DNA from 2 places in the Telluria sp. ZB2R32 genome. Region 2 is predicted to be linked to the other one. Evidence: predicted binding sites of a transcription regulator. Region 2 holds the regulator's gene; the other holds the start of a gene.
What was found. The regulator NrdR, encoded in region 2, represses ribonucleotide reductase genes. The targets are predictions, from matches to a motif close to CACNANATNTNGTG.
Positions count from the first base shown of each region.

Region 1: a site for NrdR is predicted at 5,507-5,520, ahead of AC56LG_RS07690 (ribonucleoside-diphosphate reductase subunit alpha). Genes of this name have one in related genera too.

Region 1 is NZ_JCASIG010000002.1:612,457-622,071, forward strand. Features, by position in the region: gene AC56LG_RS07680 (hypothetical protein) at 1-383, opposite strand, end outside; gene AC56LG_RS07685 (ribonucleotide-diphosphate reductase subunit beta) at 1,167-2,279, opposite strand; gene AC56LG_RS07690 (ribonucleoside-diphosphate reductase subunit alpha) at 2,355-5,273, opposite strand; gene AC56LG_RS07695 (sigma-54-dependent transcriptional regulator) at 5,955-7,409, opposite strand; gene AC56LG_RS07700 (sensor histidine kinase) at 7,406-9,157, opposite strand; gene AC56LG_RS07705 (PP0621 family protein) at 9,157-9,414, opposite strand; gene AC56LG_RS07710 (cytochrome C assembly family protein) at 9,411-9,615, opposite strand, start outside.
Region 2 is NZ_JCASIG010000001.1:190,225-199,839, reverse strand. Features, by position in the region: gene ybgC (tol-pal system-associated acyl-CoA thioesterase) at 1-257, opposite strand, end outside; gene AC56LG_RS00890 (SDR family oxidoreductase) at 640-1,386, opposite strand; ZMP/ZTP riboswitch at 1,525-1,633, shown strand; gene glyA (serine hydroxymethyltransferase) at 1,735-2,982, shown strand; gene nrdR (transcriptional regulator NrdR) at 3,079-3,537, shown strand; gene pilV (type IV pilus modification protein PilV) at 3,653-4,204, shown strand; gene AC56LG_RS00870 (PilW family protein) at 4,201-5,139, shown strand; gene AC56LG_RS00865 (pilus assembly protein) at 5,147-5,779, shown strand; gene AC56LG_RS00860 (type IV pilin protein) at 5,816-6,256, shown strand; gene AC56LG_RS00855 (GspH/FimT family pseudopilin) at 6,253-6,804, shown strand; gene ribD (bifunctional diaminohydroxyphosphoribosylaminopyrimidine deaminase/5-amino-6-(5-phosphoribosylamino)uracil reductase RibD) at 6,821-7,921, shown strand; gene AC56LG_RS00845 (riboflavin synthase) at 7,939-8,568, shown strand; gene AC56LG_RS00840 (nuclease-related domain-containing protein) at 8,532-9,335, opposite strand; gene AC56LG_RS00835 (prolyl oligopeptidase family serine peptidase) at 9,545-9,615, shown strand, end outside.

The DNA.
Region 1 (9,615 bases), on a different contig from region 2:
GTTTTGGCGGCCGGCTTTGCAGCTGGCTTGGCAGCAGCTTTCGCCGGCGCCTTCGATGCAGCCTTGGCTGCCGGCTTTGCAGCCGGCTTTGCAGCCGGTTTTGCAGCCGGTTTTGCTGCAGTCTTCGCTGCCGGTTTGGCCGCAGCCTTCGCTGCAGGCTTTGTAGCCGGCTTGGCGGCCGGCTTGGCGGCGGCTTTGGTGGCCGTCTTTGCAGGCGTCGCCTTTGCCGCGCTCTTCGCGGCCGACTTGGCGGCTGGCTTCTCCGCTGCGCCAGCCTTGGCGGTGGCTTTAGTGGCGGCGGTTTTGGTGGCCGCTTTGGTGGCCGTCTTGGTGGCAGCCTTGGCCGCCGGTTTTGCTGCTGATTTCTTGGTTGCTGTTGCCATTTCGTTCTCCTAATCTGCGATGAGAAAATACGCTACAAGGTTGAAACCCGTCCGTCCGGATGGCCAGGCGGGTTATTCATCGGCATAAACCGTATGGTTATTGCCAATGAATCCGGCACCAGCTGAACTGCTGCAACTCCTCACGATTGCAGCGCTTCAGCCAACGACGTCGGGACACCTGCTCTTGACTCAGATGCGCTTTCACATCGCTGCCCGCGCGGGCACGAAAAGAAAAAGCCGCCATGCCTGAACACGATCAGGCAGTGCGGCTTGTTCTTTTCGTTACGCGTATGTGCATGCTGGCTTGAATCAGCGTCCCATTACGGAAGTTCCGACCGGTGGGCGGCGCGTGTCGTGCACGCTCGCTTTCGCTGCCGGGACTCCCTCGATTCGATCGGTTTTCTTTGTCCGCGCGCATGCAAAAAGATCCATGTTCACGTTTTGACAAATTCAATCACGTAAAGTACACGAAAACCTTGTCACTTCGCAACCCGCGCACGAGTAAATTCGATTCTTCACTACGACTACAACAAATCGCAGGCCGGAACCAATGGCAAATGTGAAGAAGTGCATTTCGAAGCGCGCCTGATTCCATCAGGGCTGCTTCAATGTGCGCCGGCGCCGCGGCCCGTGATCGGCTGCGGCGCATCGACCAGCATGCACCCATCGCCCGCCAGCTGTTTTGACCTTCGGCGGGGTCATATGTGCCGCAAGCCGCCGCCCATGAAAAAAGCCCGATGATCGCTCATCGGGCTTTCGGTATCCATACAAGACCGCCTGGAATCAATCCCAGTTCAGCGCACCACCGGTCTGGTACTCCGTCACGCGCGTCTCGAAGAAGTTACGTTCCTTCTTCAGGTCGATCATTTCGCTCATCCATGGGAATGGATTTTCCTCGGCCGGGAACAGCGGATCGAGGCCGATCTGCACCGCGCGGCGGTTGGCGATGAAGCGCAGGTAGCCCTTGAACATGGTGGCGTTCAGGCCCAGCACGCCGCGTGGCATGGTGTCTTCGGCGTAGCGGTATTCGAGTTCGACCGCTTCCAGGAACAGCGCTTTCAGTTCGTCCTTGAAGGCCGACGTCCACAGCAGCGGGTTTTCCATCTTGATCGTGTTGATCAGGTCGATGCCGAAGTTCACGTGCATCGACTCGTCGCGCAGGATGTACTGGTACTGCTCGGCGGCGCCGGTCATCTTGTTCTGGCGACCGAGCGCCAGGATCTGGGTGAAGCCGACGTAGAAGAACAGGCCTTCCATCAGGCAGGCGAAGACGATGATCGACTTCAGCAGCGTCTGGTCGGTTTCCAGCGTGCCGGTCTTGAAGTCAGGGTCGGTCAGGACGTTGATGTGCGGGATCAGGAACTGGTCCTTGTCGTGGATCGACGGGATCTCGTTGTAAGCGTTGAAGATCTCGCGCTCGTCCAGGCCGAGCGACTCGACGATGTACTGGTAGGCGTGGGTGTGGATCGCCTCCTCGAAGGCCTGGCGCAGCAGGTACTGGCGGCATTCCGGTGCCGTGATGTGGCGGTAGGTGCCCAGCACGATGTTGTTGGCGGCCAGCGAGTCGGCGGTGACGAAGAAGCCTAGGTTGCGCTTCACCAGGCGGCGCTCGTCTTCCGACAGGCCGTTCGGGCTCTTCCACAGCTCGATGTCGCGCTGCATGTTCACCTCCTGCGGCATCCAGTGGTTGGCGCAGCCGGCCAGGTACTTGTCCCAGGCCCACTTGTACTTGAACGGCACCAGCTGGTTGACGTCGGTCTTGCCGTTGATGATGCGCTTGTCGTCGGCGTTGACGCGCTTGGCGACTTCGGCGGCGGGGGCGCTTTCGGTGTTACCCGCGGCGAGCGCCGGGTTCACGGCCGGCGCGCTGGTTGGTTCATCGTCCCATGACAGCATGATTTGTTCCTCTTGAATTCTGTGACAGCAGCGCCCGGCGCGCAGGCCGGGCGTGAAATTAATTAACTAAGCAGCTTATTGGCAGGCTTCGCATTCATCGAAACCGGCATCGCCCGGACGCAGGTAGCACGCCGCGCCATCCGCCTCCGGGGCGCTGGCCGCAGGCGCAGCAGCCGGAGCTGCCGGCGCCGCATGACCGGCCGCCAGGCCGCCCGAGACCGGCACCGCGTTCAGCGCGCCGGTGCGGGTGGTCGACTTCTCCATGTGCGTCGCCGCGATGGTGCGCAGGTAGTAGGTCGTCTTCAGGCCGCGCAGCCAGGCCAGCTTGTAGGTCTCGTCCAGCTTCTTGCCCGAGGCGCCGGCCATGTAGATGTTCAGCGACTGCGCCTGGTCGATCCACTTCTGGCGGCGCGATGCCTGCTCGACCAGCCACTTCGGCTCGACCTCAAATGCGGTGGCGTAGATGTCGCGCAGGTCTTGCGGCACGCGGTCGATCTTGCTCAGCGAACCGTCGAAATACTTCAGGTCGGCGATCATGACTTCGTCCCACAGGTCGCGTGCCTTCAGGTCGCGCACCAGGTACGAGTTGATCTCGGTGAATTCGCCCGACAGGTTCGACTTCACGTACAGGTTCTGGAAGGTCGGTTCGATGCAGGCCGAGACGCCGATGATGTTCGAAATCGTCGCGGTCGGGGCGATCGCCACGCAGTTCGAGTTACGCATGCCGAATTGCTTGATACGCTCGCGCACCACGCTCCAGTCCATCGATTCGCTGGTGTCCTGCTCGAGGTAGCCGCCGCGTTCTTCCGCCAGCAGCTTGATCGAGTCCTGCGGCAGGATGCCGCGGTCCCACAGCGAACCGGCATATGACTCGTAGCGGCCACGCTCTTCGGCCAGCTCGGTCGAGGCCAGGTAGGCGAAGTAGCAGACGGCTTCCATCGAACGGTCGGCGAACTGCACTGCCTGTTCCGAAGCGAACGGTACGCGCATCATGTGCAGGCAATCCTGGTGACCCATGATGCCCATGCCGACCGGACGGTGGCGCAGGTTCGAATTGCGCGCCTTTTCCACGGCGTAGTAGTTGATGTCGATGACGTTATCCAGCATGCGCATCGCCGTGCGGATCGTCTTCTGCAGCTTCACGTGATCCAGGCCATCGCCCTTCATGTGCTGCGGCAGGTTGATCGAGCCCAGGTTGCAGACCGCGATTTCGTCGGCGCTGGTGTTCAGGGTGATCTCGGTGCACAGGTTCGACGAGTGCACGACGCCGATGTGCTGCTGCGGCGAACGGATGTTGCATGGATCCTTGAACGTGATCCATGGGTGGCCGGTTTCGAACAGCATCGACAGCATCTTGCGCCACAGGTCGAGCGCTTCGATCTTTTTGAAGACCAGCATCTCGCCGCGCTCGGCCTTGGCTTCATAGGCCAGGTAGGCTTGTTCGAAGGCTTTACCCACCAGGTCGTGCAGGTCCGGCGTTTCGCTCGGAGTGAACAGGGTCCAGTGGCCCTTTTCCATCACGCGCTTCATGAACAGGTCGGGAATCCAGTTCGCCGTGTTCATGTCGTGGGTGCGGCGGCGGTCGTCGCCGGTGTTCTTGCGCAGGTCGAGGAATTCCTCGATGTCCATGTGCCAGGTTTCCAGGTAGGCGCAGACCGCGCCCTTGCGCTTGCCGCCCTGGTTCACGGCGACAGCGGTGTCGTTGACCACTTTCAGGAACGGCACCACGCCTTGCGACTTGCCGTTGGTGCCCTTGATGCGCGAACCGAGCGCACGCACCGGGGTCCAGTCGTTACCGAGGCCGCCGGCGAACTTCGAGAGCAGCGCGTTTTCCTTGATGGCATCGTAGATGCCTTCCAGGTCGTCGCCGACGGTCGTCAGGTAGCACGACGACAGCTGCGAGCGGCGCGTGCCCGAGTTGAACAGGGTCGGGGTCGAGCTCATGAAGTCGAACGACGAGAGCAGGTTGTAGAACTCGATCGCGCGCGCTTCGCGGTCCGCTTCGCGCAAGGCCAGGCCCATGGCGACGCGCATGTAGAAGGCCTGCGGCATTTCGATGCGGGTGTCGCGCACGTGCAGGAAGTAGCGATCGTACAGGGTCTGCAGGCCGATGTAGCCGAATTGCAGGTCGCGGTCGGCGACGATGGCTTTCGCCAGGCGCTCGAGGTCGTAGTTGCCGAGTTCGGCGTCGAGCAGTTCGTTCTCGATGCCTTTCGCCACGTACTGCGGGAAGTAGGTGAGGTATTCGGCAGCGGCGCGTGCTTGCGGGACTTCCTTGCCGAAGACTTCCTTGCGGATCGTGTGCAGCAGGATGCGCGCGGTGACCTGGCTGTAGGCCGGGTCGGTTTCCATCAGCGCGCGTGCGGCCAGGATGGCGGACTTGTGCAGTTCTTCGACCGGCACGCCGTCGTACAGGTTGCGCAGGGTTTCGGCGACGATCGCATCGGCGTCGACGTGCTTTTCCAGGCCGGCGCAGGCGGCGTTCACCAGCGCGTGCACGTCATTGACGTCGAGCGGCAGGCGCTGGCCGTTGTCGACCACATGAATTTGGGGAGCCTGCGGGGCCGAGGTACCCGCAGCCTCTTTGGCGGCGCGGCGCTCTTCCATCTGCTTGGCGCGGTACAGGACGTAAGCGCGCGCGACATCGTGTTCGCCCGAGCGCATCAAGGACAGTTCCACCTGGTCCTGCACATCTTCGATGTGGAAGGTGCCGCCGTTCGGCTGGCGGCGCATCAGGGCGGCGACCACGTTGTTGGTCAGCTCTTCCACCAGCTCGCGGATGCGCGCCGAGACGGCGCCCTGGCCACCGGCGACCGCCAGGAAGGCCTTGGTCATGGCGACCGAGATTTTATTCGGCTCGAACGGCACGACCGCGCCGTTGCGGCGCAGGATGCGGTAGTCGGCGCGCGCGGCCAGTTCGGCGGCGTTCTTGGCGCCGGCAGCCGCTCCTGGGGCCGCTTGCGGGTGGATGGAAATGTCTTGTGAAGTCTGCATGGGGCCTCCAGGAAGGGCAGTCGGGCTGCCGCCTAAAATGGTCGAAACGTTGGTCGAGCGCCCGCGGGGCGGGCAGCCAGTAAATTAACTAAAAATCAAGAAGCAAAACGGACTCTGCCAACTGCTGATCTCCAGGCTGGACAAGGGTATTGCCGTTGGGTTTATCGGGTTTGAAGCAAAGACGACTTTGCTGCCGTGCTGCAATGATTGTCTTTAATGCTTGAGTCTGCTACCACTAGATCTAGTGGCGTAGTTTGACAATGGACTAATTGTAGTACTTGGCTGCGCCAAGCCGCAAGAGATTAAATTTCCAGTTTTGTGCGCTTTTCATGCGAACGACTCTTGACAGCGCGCTGTTGGACGTTGAATGGGCGCTCGCCAGTAAGTGAGTACTAACCTGCTGCCTAAAGCTTGTTCAGCGCTCGGCGGAGCTGCCCAATCGCAGTGCAGCGCGCACCGTTTTGCACTGGCGAAAAGGCAACGCTTTTTGACAAGTTCAGGGTTGAGGCGACACAAGACCGGGTGCTGCGGGGACCGGTTCGCAGACGCGCGCGTCGTAGTTCCAGCGCCCGCCCCGGTCGAGGCAGCTGTCGATGCGGAAGAATCCACCCGACCAATCGACCACCGCAAGAGCCGCTGCAAGGGCGGCGATCGCCGCAACAATCCGCGCGGCGCGGCGCATCAATTCTCCGGCGCCTGGATATCCAGTTTCTGCATCTGGTAGCGCAGCTGGCGCACGCTGATGCCGAGCAGGCTGGCGGTCTTGGTGCGGTTGAACTGGGTCTGCTGCAGCGCGCGGCCGATGATGTCGCGCTCGACCTGTTCCAGGTAGGCCGGCAGGTTGCTCGGCAATGCAGCCGGCCCCAGCCCCACTGGCTCGGCTACGGCCGGCGCTGCAACCGATGCTGCGGCCAGCGGCGCTTCAGGAGGCGGTGTCGCCACGACTGGCGCCGCCGGCGCCACTTCAGGCCGCGCCGTCTCCGCCAGGCGCGCCGCCTTCAGCGACAGATCGTCGACCTGGATCACCCCGTCGTCGGCAAACGCCAGCGCGCGTTCCAGCACGTTTTCCAGTTCGCGCACATTGCCGGGGAAGGAATACGCCCGCAGCGCTTCCAGCACGCCCGGCCCGAGCGTCGCACGGCTGGCGCCCGCTCCCGCCAGGCGCGCCAGGATGGCGCCGGTCAGCACCGGCAAGTCATCCAGCCGCTCGCGCAGCGGCGGCAGCGCCAGTTCGATCACGTTCAGGCGATAGAACAGATCCTGTCTGAACACCCCGGTTTCGACGCACTTCGCCAGATCCTTGTGGGTGGCGCTGATGATGCGCACGTCGACCGGTTCCTCGTTGGTGGCGCCGATCTTGCGCACGCGCCGTTCCTGGATCGCGCGCAGCAATTTGACCTGCATCGACAGCGGCAAGTCCGCCACCTCGTCGAGCATCAGGGTGCCGCCGTTGGCCGCCTGGAAGAAGCCGTCGCGCTCCTCTCCTGCCCCGGTAAACGCGCCCTTGCGGTGACCGAAGAATTCCGACTCCATCAGATTTTCCGGAATCGCACCGCAGTTGACTGCCACGAACGGTTTATTGGCGCGCGAACTCCGGGCATGGATTTCGCGCGCGGCCAGTTCCTTGCCGGCGCCGGACTCGCCGGTAATCGCAATCGGCGCCATCGAGCGCGCCAGGCGCCCGATCTGGGCGCGCAGCGCCTGCATCGCCTGCGAATCGCCGATCAGGCGCGAACCGCTGCCCTGCCCGCCGTTTTGGGTCGCCTTGGTATCGGACAGCTTCAGCGCCGAGCGCACCATCACACGCAGTTCGTCGAGCACCACCGGCTTCGATACATAATCGAAGGCGCCGGCTTTCAGCGCCACCACCGCGTTGTCGGCGCTGCCGTAGGCGGTGATCACGGCGATCGGGGTCTTGGAGGTGCTGGACACTTCGCGCACCAGTTCCAGCCCGAGGCCGTCGGGCAGGCGCATGTCGGTCAGCACCAGGTGGTAGCTGTTGTCCGCGACGTAGCGGCGCGCTTCGCGCAGCGTCGCCGCGCAGTCGACGTCGAGACCCATTTTCAGCAGCGTGATCTCGAGCAGTTCGCGCAGGTCGGCTTCGTCGTCGACGACTAAAATCCGGGGTGAACTCATGCGTTGCTCTCCTGGGCGAAGGTGATGACGAAGCGGCCGCTGGCCTGGCGCGCACCCGCGGCCGCCGTGTCGAAGCGCGAGTCGAAACGTGGGTCGAAACGTGGGTCGAAACGTGACTCGTAATCGAGTTTAGCGCCGTTGTTCAGGCACAGCTCGCGCGCCAGGTACAGCCCCAGGCCCGTGCCCTTGCTGGACGTCGTATAAAACGGCTCGAACAGGTGCGCGCGCACTTCGGGCGTGATGCCGGGGCCGTCGTCCTGCACGTGCAGTTCCAGCGTGCCGAACGCGTCCAGTTCGGGCCAGATGCGGATGCTCGACGGCTGGCGGCTGGCATAGCGGATCGCATTGCCGAGCAAATTGACCAGCACTTCGCGCAGGTGCAGCGCATCGAAACGCACCTCGATGGCGCCGGCGCCGCCCAGCCACACCATCTCGTCCGGCAAGCCCTGGGTTTCGCAGAATTCGGCTTTCAATTCGAGCAGGAATGGCGCCAGCTGCACCGGTTCCGCATACGGCTGGGCTTTCCTCGACAGCTGCAGGATGTCTTCCACCATGCGGTTCACACGCGCCACATTGTCGCCGATGATTTTCAGCAGCCGCACCTCGGCCTTGCCGTGCAGGTCTTCGGCCAGCAGGGCCGTGGCGTGGCCAATCGCCGACAGGGGATTCCTCACCTCGTGTGCGATGCTGGCCGTCAGGCGCCCCATCGAGGCCAGTTTCAGTTGCTGCGCCTGGTTTTCGATGGCGCTGACGTCCTGCAGGAAGATCACGCTGCGCCCAAGCATGCCGCCCGCGGCCGCCACCCGCGCAAAGCGCAATTTGATGTGCGCCGGCTGGTCGCGCCGCGCGCGCAGGCCCGCCTCGCCCACCACCACTTCCTGGTAGGGTTTTAATATGACATAGGCCGTATCCGGCCCGGCTGCGCCCGGCACCGGCTCGACGGCGGCCAGGGTCGCCGGTCCGGCGGATTCGGCGCCGAGCCAGCCGGCGAACGCATGCGCCACCGGTTCCAGTCCCGGCAAGGCGTCGAGCTGCAAGCCGGCGACGGTCTCCATGCCGAGCATGCGCCGCGCCGCCGGATTGGCGGTGTGGATGCGGCCGTCGCTGCCGACCACCAGCACGCCGTCGCCGACGTCCGCCACCACGATCTCGTTGATCGCCTGCTGCACCTGCAGGTCGACACCGCGCTGGGCCGCCAGTTCTTCCTGCGCGATCAGACGCGCCGCCAGCCGGTTGACCAGCCAGACCACGGCAAAGAAGGCGCTGCCGATCATCCCGGCCTGCATCAGGGCCGGCTCACCGTCGCGCGTAAACAGCTGCCAGGTGGCGTCGACCAGCACGAACAGGGTCGCCAGCGCGGCCGAGAACAGCGCCGGCACCAGCGGCGCCAGGATCGCGGTCCCGGCCAGCGGGAACAGATACAGGATGCCCAGGCCGCTGCGCACGCCGCCGGCGGCCAGGTACAGGAGCGAGATCACGGCCAGGTCGAGCGCGATCTGGCTGGTCAACTGGAGCGTGAAGCGGCGCCGCCAGAACACCGTCAGCAGGCCGAAGAAGACGGCGGCGCCGAGGTAGGCGAAGCAGGTCGGCGCATAGGCCGGCACTGCGCGCACCCCGCCTTCGCGCACGTCGAAGGCAAGGTACAGCAGCAGCACCAGCGCGATCACGATGCGGGTGACGGTCAGCGCCTGCAGCGAGCGCCAGAAAGTGGCGCGCGACTGCGTGGACAGCACCTGCCGCTCGGTCATCAAGGCTGGGGCGGCAGGCGCGGCAAGTGGGCCGGGCTGCAGTAGTCGCGTCCGTCGGCGTGCAGCGCTTCCGAGGCCGGGAAGTGCAGGCCGCAGTGCGCGCAGCTGGTCATGTTTTCGATGGCGGCCGGCGGCGGCGCATTCTGCTGCCGGGGCGGCACGTGCATTTGTTGTTTGCGGGCGGCGGCGCGCAGCTTGGCGCGCACTGCGAAATACACCAGCAGCGCCAGCAGGATCCAGAACAGGACACGGCTCATGCGATCCCCCGGTGCAGCACGACTTCGAGCACGAAGCGGCTGCCGACATAGGCCAGCGCCAGCGTGGCGAAGCCGGCCAATGTGAAGCGCAGCGCCGTCTTGCCGCGCCAGCCGCGCCACTGGCGTCCCGCCAACAAGGCCGCGAACAGCACCCACGACAGCAGCGCAAAGACATTCTTGTGGTCCCAGCGCAGCGCGCGC
Region 2 (9,615 bases):
CCGAGCTTTTCGACCGTCAGCGTCAGGGTGAGTTCGTCGTCGAGGCGGGCAGGGGCGTGGTAATCGATGTTCGCGTTCTTGACGACGAATGCGGCGCCTTCGCGCTCGATCAGGCTTTGCTGGTCAACGCCGGCGGCGCGCAACCATTCGGTGCGCGCGCGTTCAAAAAACTTCAGGTAGTTCGCGTAAAACACGATACCGCCCGCGTCCGTATCTTCGTAATAGACCCGTACTGTCCAGGTAAAAGGCGAAGGCATCTTCTCTGCCATAAGTGATAATCGGAAACATTTTACGCTAAGGCGTATATGTACGCTAGCAGACACACCAGCTGGGGCAGCGCAACTGGGGCGGGCTCGGTTGAAATGCTGTCAACGCGCGTAGTAGACGAGAGCGGACGCTGTCAGGACAACAACTGTAACACTTTCTCACAATTATCGAAGGTGGGGCGCACGCGGGTGTATGCATGTGCAATTGCCTGCGATGCAGTTGCCTTTGCAGGGTGGGCACTTGTGCCCACGCGGTTGCTTCGGCGGCGCCGATATCAGATTTATGGTTCGCAGCGGCTGCAAGTCGGCCTCGAATGCATCGATGTCGCAAGCGTCGTACCGCGTGGGCACGAGTGCCCCACCCGACAAAACCTTAGACGCGCTTGATGTTGAACGGCGCAAAGCCCTGGCACGTCGGCATCATCTCGATGCTGTTGACGTTGATATGCGCCGGCAGCGTCGCGATCCAGTAGGCGGTCTCGGCGATATCCTTGGCCGTCAGCGGCGTCGTGCCTTCGTACACTTTTGCTGCCGCCTCGTCGTTGCCCTTGAAGCGCACGTTCGAGAACTCGGTGCCGCCGCACAGGCCCGGCGCCAGGTTGGTGGCGCGCACGCCGGTGCCGACCAGGTCGGCGCGCAGGTTCAGGGTGAACTGCTCGACGAAGGCCTTGGTTGCGCCGTAGACGTTCCCGCCTGGGTAAGGGTAGTGGCCGGCCACGGAGCCGAGGTTGATCACCAGGCCGCTGCCGCGCCCGACCATCGCCGGGAGGACAGCGCGCGTCATCGTCACCAGGCCCTTGCAGTTGGTGGCGATCATGGTTTCCCAGTCGTCCAGGGGCGCTTCGTGCGCCGGCGCGGTGCCGAGCGCGAGGCCGGCGTTGTTGATCAGCACGTCGATCTGGCGCCAGGATTGCGGCAGCATCGCCAGCGCTTCCTCGATCGAGGCCTTGTCGGTCACGTCCATCTCGACCGGCAGGGCGGACTCGCCCAGTTCGGCAGCCAGGGCGTCGAGGCGGTCCATGCGGCGCGCCGCCATCACGACCTGGTGACCGTTGCGAACGAAAGTGCGCGCCATTTCGGCGCCGAATCCGGCGGAGGCGCCGGTGATGAAAACGATCATGGTGGAAGTCCTCGGGTGGAAGTAGCTTCAGGATTGTAGCCGAAATGACCATCTTGCCAGACAGCCGATGGCCGTTGCCGGTCTGCCCGGGCTTTCCTTGCCCTGAGCCGACAGTTCACATACAATCTCCAGTCCATTTATGTCTCACGTAACTGGCGAAAAACTATAACGTCCACGGCGTTACAGGAAAGGTGGATACCCACCGGGGAACGTGAGACTTCATCCGCCGTTCGCCTGGGCAGCCGACAATGGTCGCGTGCGTTGCATCGTGGCCGGCTGCATTCCGGGCCGCCTGCCGATCCAACACTGCCGTTGTCCGGTTTTCCTTTATCGATTGGAGTTTTGTTCATGTTTGCAAAAGATCACACGCTGGCCAAGGTCGACCCGGAACTGTGGGCCGCCATTCAGAAGGAAAACACCCGTCAGCAAGATCACATCGAGCTGATCGCGTCCGAGAACTACACCTCGCCGGCCGTGATGGAAGCGCAGGGTTCCCAGCTCACGAATAAATATGCCGAAGGCTATCCGGGCAAGCGCTACTACGGCGGCTGCGAATACGTCGACGTCGCCGAGCAGCTGGCGATCGACCGCGTCAAGGAACTGTTCGGCGCGGAAGCGGCCAACGTGCAGGCCAACTCGGGTTCGCAGGCGAACCAGGGCGTGTTCTTCGCCATGCTCAAACCTGGCGACACCATCATGGGCATGTCGCTGGCCGAAGGCGGCCACCTGACCCACGGCATGGCGCTGAACATGTCGGGTAAATGGTTCAACGTCATTTCCTATGGCTTGACCGAGCAGGAAGACATCGATTACGAAGCCATGGAACGCCTGGCGCGCGAACACAAGCCGAAGATGATCATCGCCGGCGCATCGGCATTCGCGCTGCGCATCGACTTCGAGCGCTTCGCCAGGGTCGCCAAGGAAGTCGGCGCCTACTTCATGGTCGACATGGCCCACTACGCCGGCCTGATCGCCGCCGGCGAATACCCGAATCCGGTGCCGTACGCCGACTTCGTCACCTCGACCACCCATAAATCGCTGCGCGGCCCGCGCGGCGGCATCATCCTGATGAAGGCCGAGTTCGAAAAGCAGATCAATTCGGCGATTTTCCCCGGCATCCAGGGCGGTCCGCTGATGCACGTTATCGCCGGCAAGGCCGTCGCCTTCAAGGAAGCGCTGTCGCCTGAATTCAAGGCTTACCAGCAGCAAGTCGTCAAGAACGCCAAGGCCCTGGCCGACGCCTTGATCGCACGCGGCCTGCGTATCGTGTCGGGCCGTACCGAAGCCCACGTGATGCTGGTCGACCTGCGCGCGAAAGGCCTCACCGGCAAGGAAGCGGAAGCCATCCTCGGCCAGGCGCACATGACCTGCAACAAGAACGGCATCCCGAACGACCCGCAAAAGCCGTTCGTGACCTCGGGCATCCGCCTGGGCAGCCCGGCGTTTACGACGCGCGGCTTCAAGGAAGAAGACGCAACCAAAGTCGGCCACCTGATCGCCGACGTGCTCGACAATCCGCACGACGCCGCGACCATCGAGCGCGTCAAGGCGGAAGTCAAGGTGCTGACCGACAAGTACCCAGTGTACGCGGCGTAATCGTCATTTCACTGCAAACGTAGTAGAGTTCAGGAACGGCGCGCTCCATCACCAGCCGCGCCGTTCCTTTTGCATCACCAGCACCATCGGCGCCCCATGAAATGTCCGTTCTGCCAGCATGAAGACACCCAGGTCCTCGATACGCGCGTATCCGAGGAAGGCGACGCCATCCGCCGCCGGCGCCGCTGCGTGCAATGCGACAAGCGCTTCACCACCTACGAACGCATCGAACTGTCGATGCCGATCATCGTCAAGAAAAACGGCAGCCGCACCGAATTTGCCAGCAGCAAACTGCGCGGCAGCCTGATGCTGGCCCTGCGCAAGCGCCCGGTTTCGGCCGAAGCCATCGACGCCGCGGTCGCCTCGATCCAGGAAAAGCTGCTCACCAGCGGCCGCCGCGAAGTCGATACCGGCTATGTCGGCGAACTGGTGATGCAGGAGCTCAAGCGCCTGGACGAAATCGCCTACATCCGCTTTGCCTCCGTCTATAAAGACTTCAAGGATCTCGCAGAGTTCCAGCAGGCTTTGGTGGAAGTGGGCCACTCCCGCAAGTAGATCAAGCCTGATTGCACCGCCTGCGCACGCTTGAGCGAGCGCAGAGGTGTGCCTTGAGGCACTGATAACTTCTCGGTTCCGCGCGAAATGACGCGCCTGACTGTGGAGGTGTTCCTTGCTGCGTCGTCGCTCGAGCGGTTTCACGCTCATCGAGGTGCTCGTTGCCATGTTCGTGCTGGCGCTCGGCGTCGTCGGCGCGGCAAGCACGCAGGTAGCCAGCGCGCGCCTGCGCCAGCAGGCCGCACTCGAATCCGAAGCCGTGCAGTTGGCCGCCTCGCTCGGTGCGCGCATGCGCGTCAACGCCGCCCGGATGGCGCTGCCCGACGGCGCCAATCCCTACCTCCAGTTCGACTACGATGCCGCCGCCGGCGCACCCGCCGCGCCGCCGCTGCAATGCTTCGGCAGCGCCGACTGCGACCCGGCGCAACTGGCCGCCTACGATCTGTTCGAGGCGGCGCGCAGCGTGCATGCCGCCTTTCCCGGCGGGCGCATCGCGGTCTGCCGCGACAGCGGCGGCTGGAATGCCGCCTTGCAGGCCTTTGAATGGGCTTGCAGCGGCGGCGCCGGAGCACCTGTTGTCGTCAAGCTGGGCTGGCGCCTGCCGACCAGGGCGGGCACGCCGGCGCCGCCATTCACGCCGCTGGTCACCATGGTGGTGGCGGGATGAAGCCGCGCCGTTCGCGCCTGCCCCAAGGCGGCATGACCCTGGCCGAACTGCTGGTCGCGCTCGCGCTCGGCCTGGGCGTGCTGCTGGCCGGCGGCGTGCTGATGATCGGCGCCAACAAATCCTATGTCGCGCATGAAGACGCGGCGGCCATCGATGACGGCGGACGCTATGCGCTGGCGCTGATCGGGCGCGCCGTCAGGCAGGGTGCCTTCATCGACTGGGAACGCCTGGGCGGAGCGGCGCCCGCCAACGATTTGCCGGCGCCGCTCGCAGGCCTCGACAACCGTTCCCTCGTCAAGACGGGCAGCGGCATCGACAACCCGTTGGAAACGGCGATCAACGGCAGCGACGTGCTGGCGGTGCGCTACCCCGGCGCCGGCGCGGCACCCGACGGCGACGGCAGCGTGACCGACTGCGCCGGCTTCCCCGTGCACGAGGCGGAGGAGGGCTGGAGCATCTTCTATGTCGCCCGCAATGGCGATGGTCTGGCCGAGTTGCGCTGCAAGTACCGCGGCGCCAGCAACTGGAGCGCGGACGCGGTGGTGGCCGGCGTCGACGGCTTCCAGGTGCTGTATGGCCTCGACACCGACACGCCGCCTGATGGCACGCCGAACCGCTACGTGAACGCCGGCGCACTGGCCGCGCTCGATGCCGCCTTGCCGCTGACAGGCGGAAGCCAGGCGGAACTCAACGCAAAGACCTGGTGGAAGCGCATCGCCAGCGTGCAGGTGGCGCTGCTGCTGCACGGGGAACGTCCCTCGGCCGCGCCTGTACAACCGGCTGCTTATGCGCTGTTCGGCCCGGACTACGCTGTGGCGCAGGCGGGATCGGATCCCGGCGTCCTGCTGACGGCGGCGGACCTGCGAGGTACCGGGCCGGCACCTTCGCGCCGGCTGTTCACGGCCGTGTTCGCAGTTGGCGCGGCCCAGCCCTGAGCCGGCCATGCGACACATTCATTCGGAGCGCTCCGAGCGCGGCGCGGCGCTCGTGACCATGCTGGTCCTGATGCTGGCGATGCTGATGATGTCGCTGTCGGCGGCGCGCGCCGCGCTGGCCGGCGCCAAATCGGCGCGCTACGAACGCGACCGCCAGGTGGCCCATGCGGCGGCCGAGGCGGCGCTGATCGATGCCGAGCGTGACATCGACGGCGCGGCCGGTCCGACCTCGCCGCGGACCGCGATTTTTGCCACGCTGGATGCGAACGCGTTCGACGAGCGCTGCGGCGGCCAGGCCGAAAAGGAAGGCCTGTGCAAGACGGCGGTCGGCGCTGCGCCGCCGGTGTGGCAAGCGGCCGACCTGGCGGGCATGGCTGGCGTCGAGTATGGCCGCTTCAGCGGGCGCACGTTGCCAACCGGGGCCGGCACCTTGCCGGCGGCGGCGCCGCGCTACCTGGTCGAACTGCTGGCGGGCACCCAGCCGCTGTTTCGCATCACCGCGCTCGGCGTCGGCGCCGACCCGAATACCGTCGTCGTCCTGCAGAGCCATTACCGGCGCGCCGCCGACGGCCAGCCCGGCAAGCGCCTGGGCTGGCGCGAGATTGCCAACTGGCCCGAACTGCATCGCGCCGCGTCCTGAACCCCGTATTGGAAAAACAACCATTGGAGAACAACCATGTCGCGCATGCGCGGTTTTACCCTGATCGAAGTGATGGTCGTGCTCCTCATCCTGTCGGTACTGGCCGGCATTGCATACCCTGGCTATGCCGGCTACCTGGCCAAGGCCCGGCGCATGGAAGGCAAGGTCGCCCTGATCACCGCGATGCAGCAGCAAGAACAGCACCACGCGCTGCACCACACCTATGTCGCCTTTTCGCGGACGGCGCCGGTGGACGGACTGCCCTGGTGGTCGGGGAATGCGGCCGCCACCAGCGCCTATGAGCTCGAGGCGCAAGCCTGTCCGGACAGCGATCTGCGCGACTGCGTGCAGTTGCGCGCCCGTCCCGGCACGGCGAACGTCGACGCCCGTTTTGCCGACCCCGAATGTGGCGCACTCACCTTGCGCAGCACGGGCGAGCAGGGCGCCAGCGGCGAGTCGGAACGCTGCTGGCCATGAAGGCCCAGCGTGCATTTTCGCTGACCGAACTGTTGATCGTGACCGCGGTGGCTGCCGTGCTGCTGGCCGTCGCCGCGCCCGACCTCGGCGCACTGCTGCGCGCCCAGCAGCTGCGCACGGCCACCAACGACCTGTTCGGCGCGATCGGCATGGCGCGGGCGCAGGCGATCGCGCGCAACGAGCGCGTCATCCTGACCCCGCGCGATGGGGCCGGCGTCGACTGGGCGCAGGGCTGGACCGTGTTCGTCGACCGCGACGGCGATGGCGCACCGGGCCCGGCCGACGCCATCCTCGCCGTGCACGAGGCCCTGCCGAGCGGCTTCGATACCGTCTTCTCCTTCACCAGTCCTGCAGCCCCGTATTACATCGCCTACAATGGCGCCGGGCGCAGCTGCAGCGCCGCCAACAGCGGCGCGGCGCGCTGGGGCACGCTGTCGCTGTTTCACGGCGGCGCCATCCGCCGTATTAAAATCAACATGCTGGGCCGGGCGCGCGCCTGCAATCCCGCGCGCGACGACAATTGCGACGGCGCCGAAGCACCGGATTAAAGCTATCAAGAACACTGTGCAGATCACGAACGATACCGAAGGCATGGCGCTGGCCCTGGAATGGGCCGCCAAAGGCATGTATATCACCGCGCCCAACCCGCGCGTGGGCTGCGTGATCGTGAAGGGTGGCGAGGTGATCGGCGCGGGCCACACCCAGCCGGCCGGCCAGGACCATGCCGAGATCCAGGCCCTGCGCGACGCGGCCGCACGCGGCAACGACGTGCGCGGGGCGACGGCCTACGTCACCCTCGAACCCTGCAGCCACTACGGCCGCACCCCGCCATGCTCGAATGCGCTGATCGAAGCGGGTTTCAAGCGCGTGGTGGCGGCGATGGGCGACCCGAATCCGCTGGTGGCCGGGCGCGGCATGGCGCAGCTGGAAGCGGCCGGCATCGACACCGCATCCGGCCTGCTGGCCGATGAGGCGCATGAGCTGAACATCGGCTTCTTCTCGCGCATGCGCAGGCAGCGTCCCTGGGTGCGCCTGAAAACGGCGGCCAGCCTGGACGGCATGACGGCGCTCGAGAATGGCGAAAGCCAGTGGATCACGGGGCCGGAGGCACGCCAGGACGGCCATGCCTGGCGCGCGCGCGCCTGCGTGATCCTGACCGGCATCGGCACCGTCAAGGCGGACGATCCGCAGCTGACGGTGCGTGGCGTGAACACACCGCGCCAGCCGCGCCGCGTCATTGTCGACAGCCGCCTCGAGATCGACCTCGACGCGCGCATCCTGGAAGGCGAGCCGTGCTGGATCGTCGCCGCCGTGCCGCATCCCGAAAAAGAAGCGCTGCTGCGCGCGGCCGGGCATGAGGTCATCCTGCTGCCGAATGCCGGCGGCAAGGTCGACCTGCCGGCCCTGATGCTGGAACTGGGCCGGCGCGAGATCAACGAAGTGCATGTGGAAGCCGGCTCGAAACTGAACGCTTCTCTGGTGCGCGAAGGCTGCGTCGACGAACTGCTGGTCTACCTGGCGCCCAGCCTGATCGGCGCCGGGCAGGGCATGTTCGCGCTGCCGCCCCTGAGCCGCCTGGCCGACAAGATCGCCCTGCGCTTTCACGCCGTAACGCCGGTCGGGGCCGACCTGCGCATCCTGGCAAGACTGGATACTACGAACTAACCTGAAGGAATCGCTGCATGTTTACTGGAATCGTCGCCGCCGTCGGCAACATCAACGAGGTCTCGCCGCTGGCGGGTGGAGAAGACGCCGGCGTGCGCCTGCAGATCGACGCCGGCGGCTTGGCGCTGGCCGACGTCGCGCTGGGCGACTCGATCGCCATCAACGGCGCCTGCATGACCGTGGTCGACAAGACCGCATCGAGCTTCGCCGTCGACGTCTCGCGCGAAAGCCTGAGCAAGACGGCGGGCCTCGACGCGCCGGGCGAAGTCAACCTGGAAAAGGCGCTGACCCTGGCCGAACGCCTGGGTGGCCACCTGGTCTCGGGTCACGTCGACGGACTGGGGCAAGTGCACAGCTTCGAACCGGTGGGCGAATCGCATGAACTGGTCATCGACGCACCGTGGGAACTGGCCAGGTTCCTCGCCTATAAAGGCTCGGTCGTGGTCAACGGCGTGTCGCTGACCGTGAACCGGGTCGACGACCTGACGGTCGAGGGCGCCAAGGTCTGCCGCTTTTCGATCAACCTGATCCCGCACACGATCGAGGTCACCACGCTCAAGCACCTGCGCGCGGGTTCGAAGGTGAACCTGGAGATCGACCTGATTGCGCGCTACGTCGAGCGCATGCTCTCGGCCGCGAAGGTCTGATCGACCGGATCGGGGCGCTCTACACTGCTTGCGCGTCCTGATGCTGCTGGTGCGTCGCGCCGCAACCCGAAGCGGATCATGGTGTCCGCCGTCGACGGCCGGTGCAGGGCGGTCAGGCGCGCGGCGATGTCGCCGATCGAGCCGGACGACATGCTGGTGCGCTTCAGGTAGCCCTGGACCGTCGCGGCTTGTGGATTGTCGGCGCTGGCGTTCAGCTTTTCCAGGAACTGGTCGGCCTTCATCACGCGCGCGCTGTCGAAGCGGCGCGGGCGCTCGATGCGTGCGTTCGGCGCCAGCAGCACCAGCGTGTCGACCGGCGCATCGTCCAGGCCGAAGGGTTCGAGCACGTCGCGCAGCACCGGGACCTGGCGCGCCAGCGCGTCCAGCGGCGAGGGCATCGGCTCGAGCGTTTTCGTCGTTTCGTTCCTGCGCAGGAAGTCGCCGTCTTCCGTGATCTTCAGGCCATGCGCGAAATGTCCCGTGTCGAGCAGGTAGAAGCGGCGCGAGCGGTGGATCAGCAGGTGGTCGATCCGGGCTGCTGCGCCATCGTTCGCCACCAGGCGCAGGTCGTGCACCACGGCGGTCCGCGTCGAATCCTTCAGGTGCATGTCGATCAGGGCCGTCGCGTCGCGCTCGGCGTTCATCCCGGCGCGCATCATGCGCAGCTCGCGCTCGATCAGCGGGCGCTTGTCGGGACCGGCCAGCGCCAGCATGCGCTGCAAAATCGCGACGATGGGCATCTTGTTGTCGCTATCCTTGTAGATCATCGTCAACTCCAGCTGAGGTCTAACCTTCACTCTAGCTCTGCGTCAACAATCCGCCACCGAATTTGTTAAGTGCAAGTAAGATTATTCCTCTTGCATGGAAGTTGTTGCGCTCGCGACGCACCGAAAACCACGTAGACTGCCTGGCTATCGAACATAAGCTCGCCCCGCTGGAATTCCTGCAGCGGCGGCAGGCATGACCAGGAGATGAGATGAGGGTAACGGATGTGATGTCGCGGGCCGCGCTGGCGGCCTGTTTGCTGGGCGGCGGCTTTGTGCACAG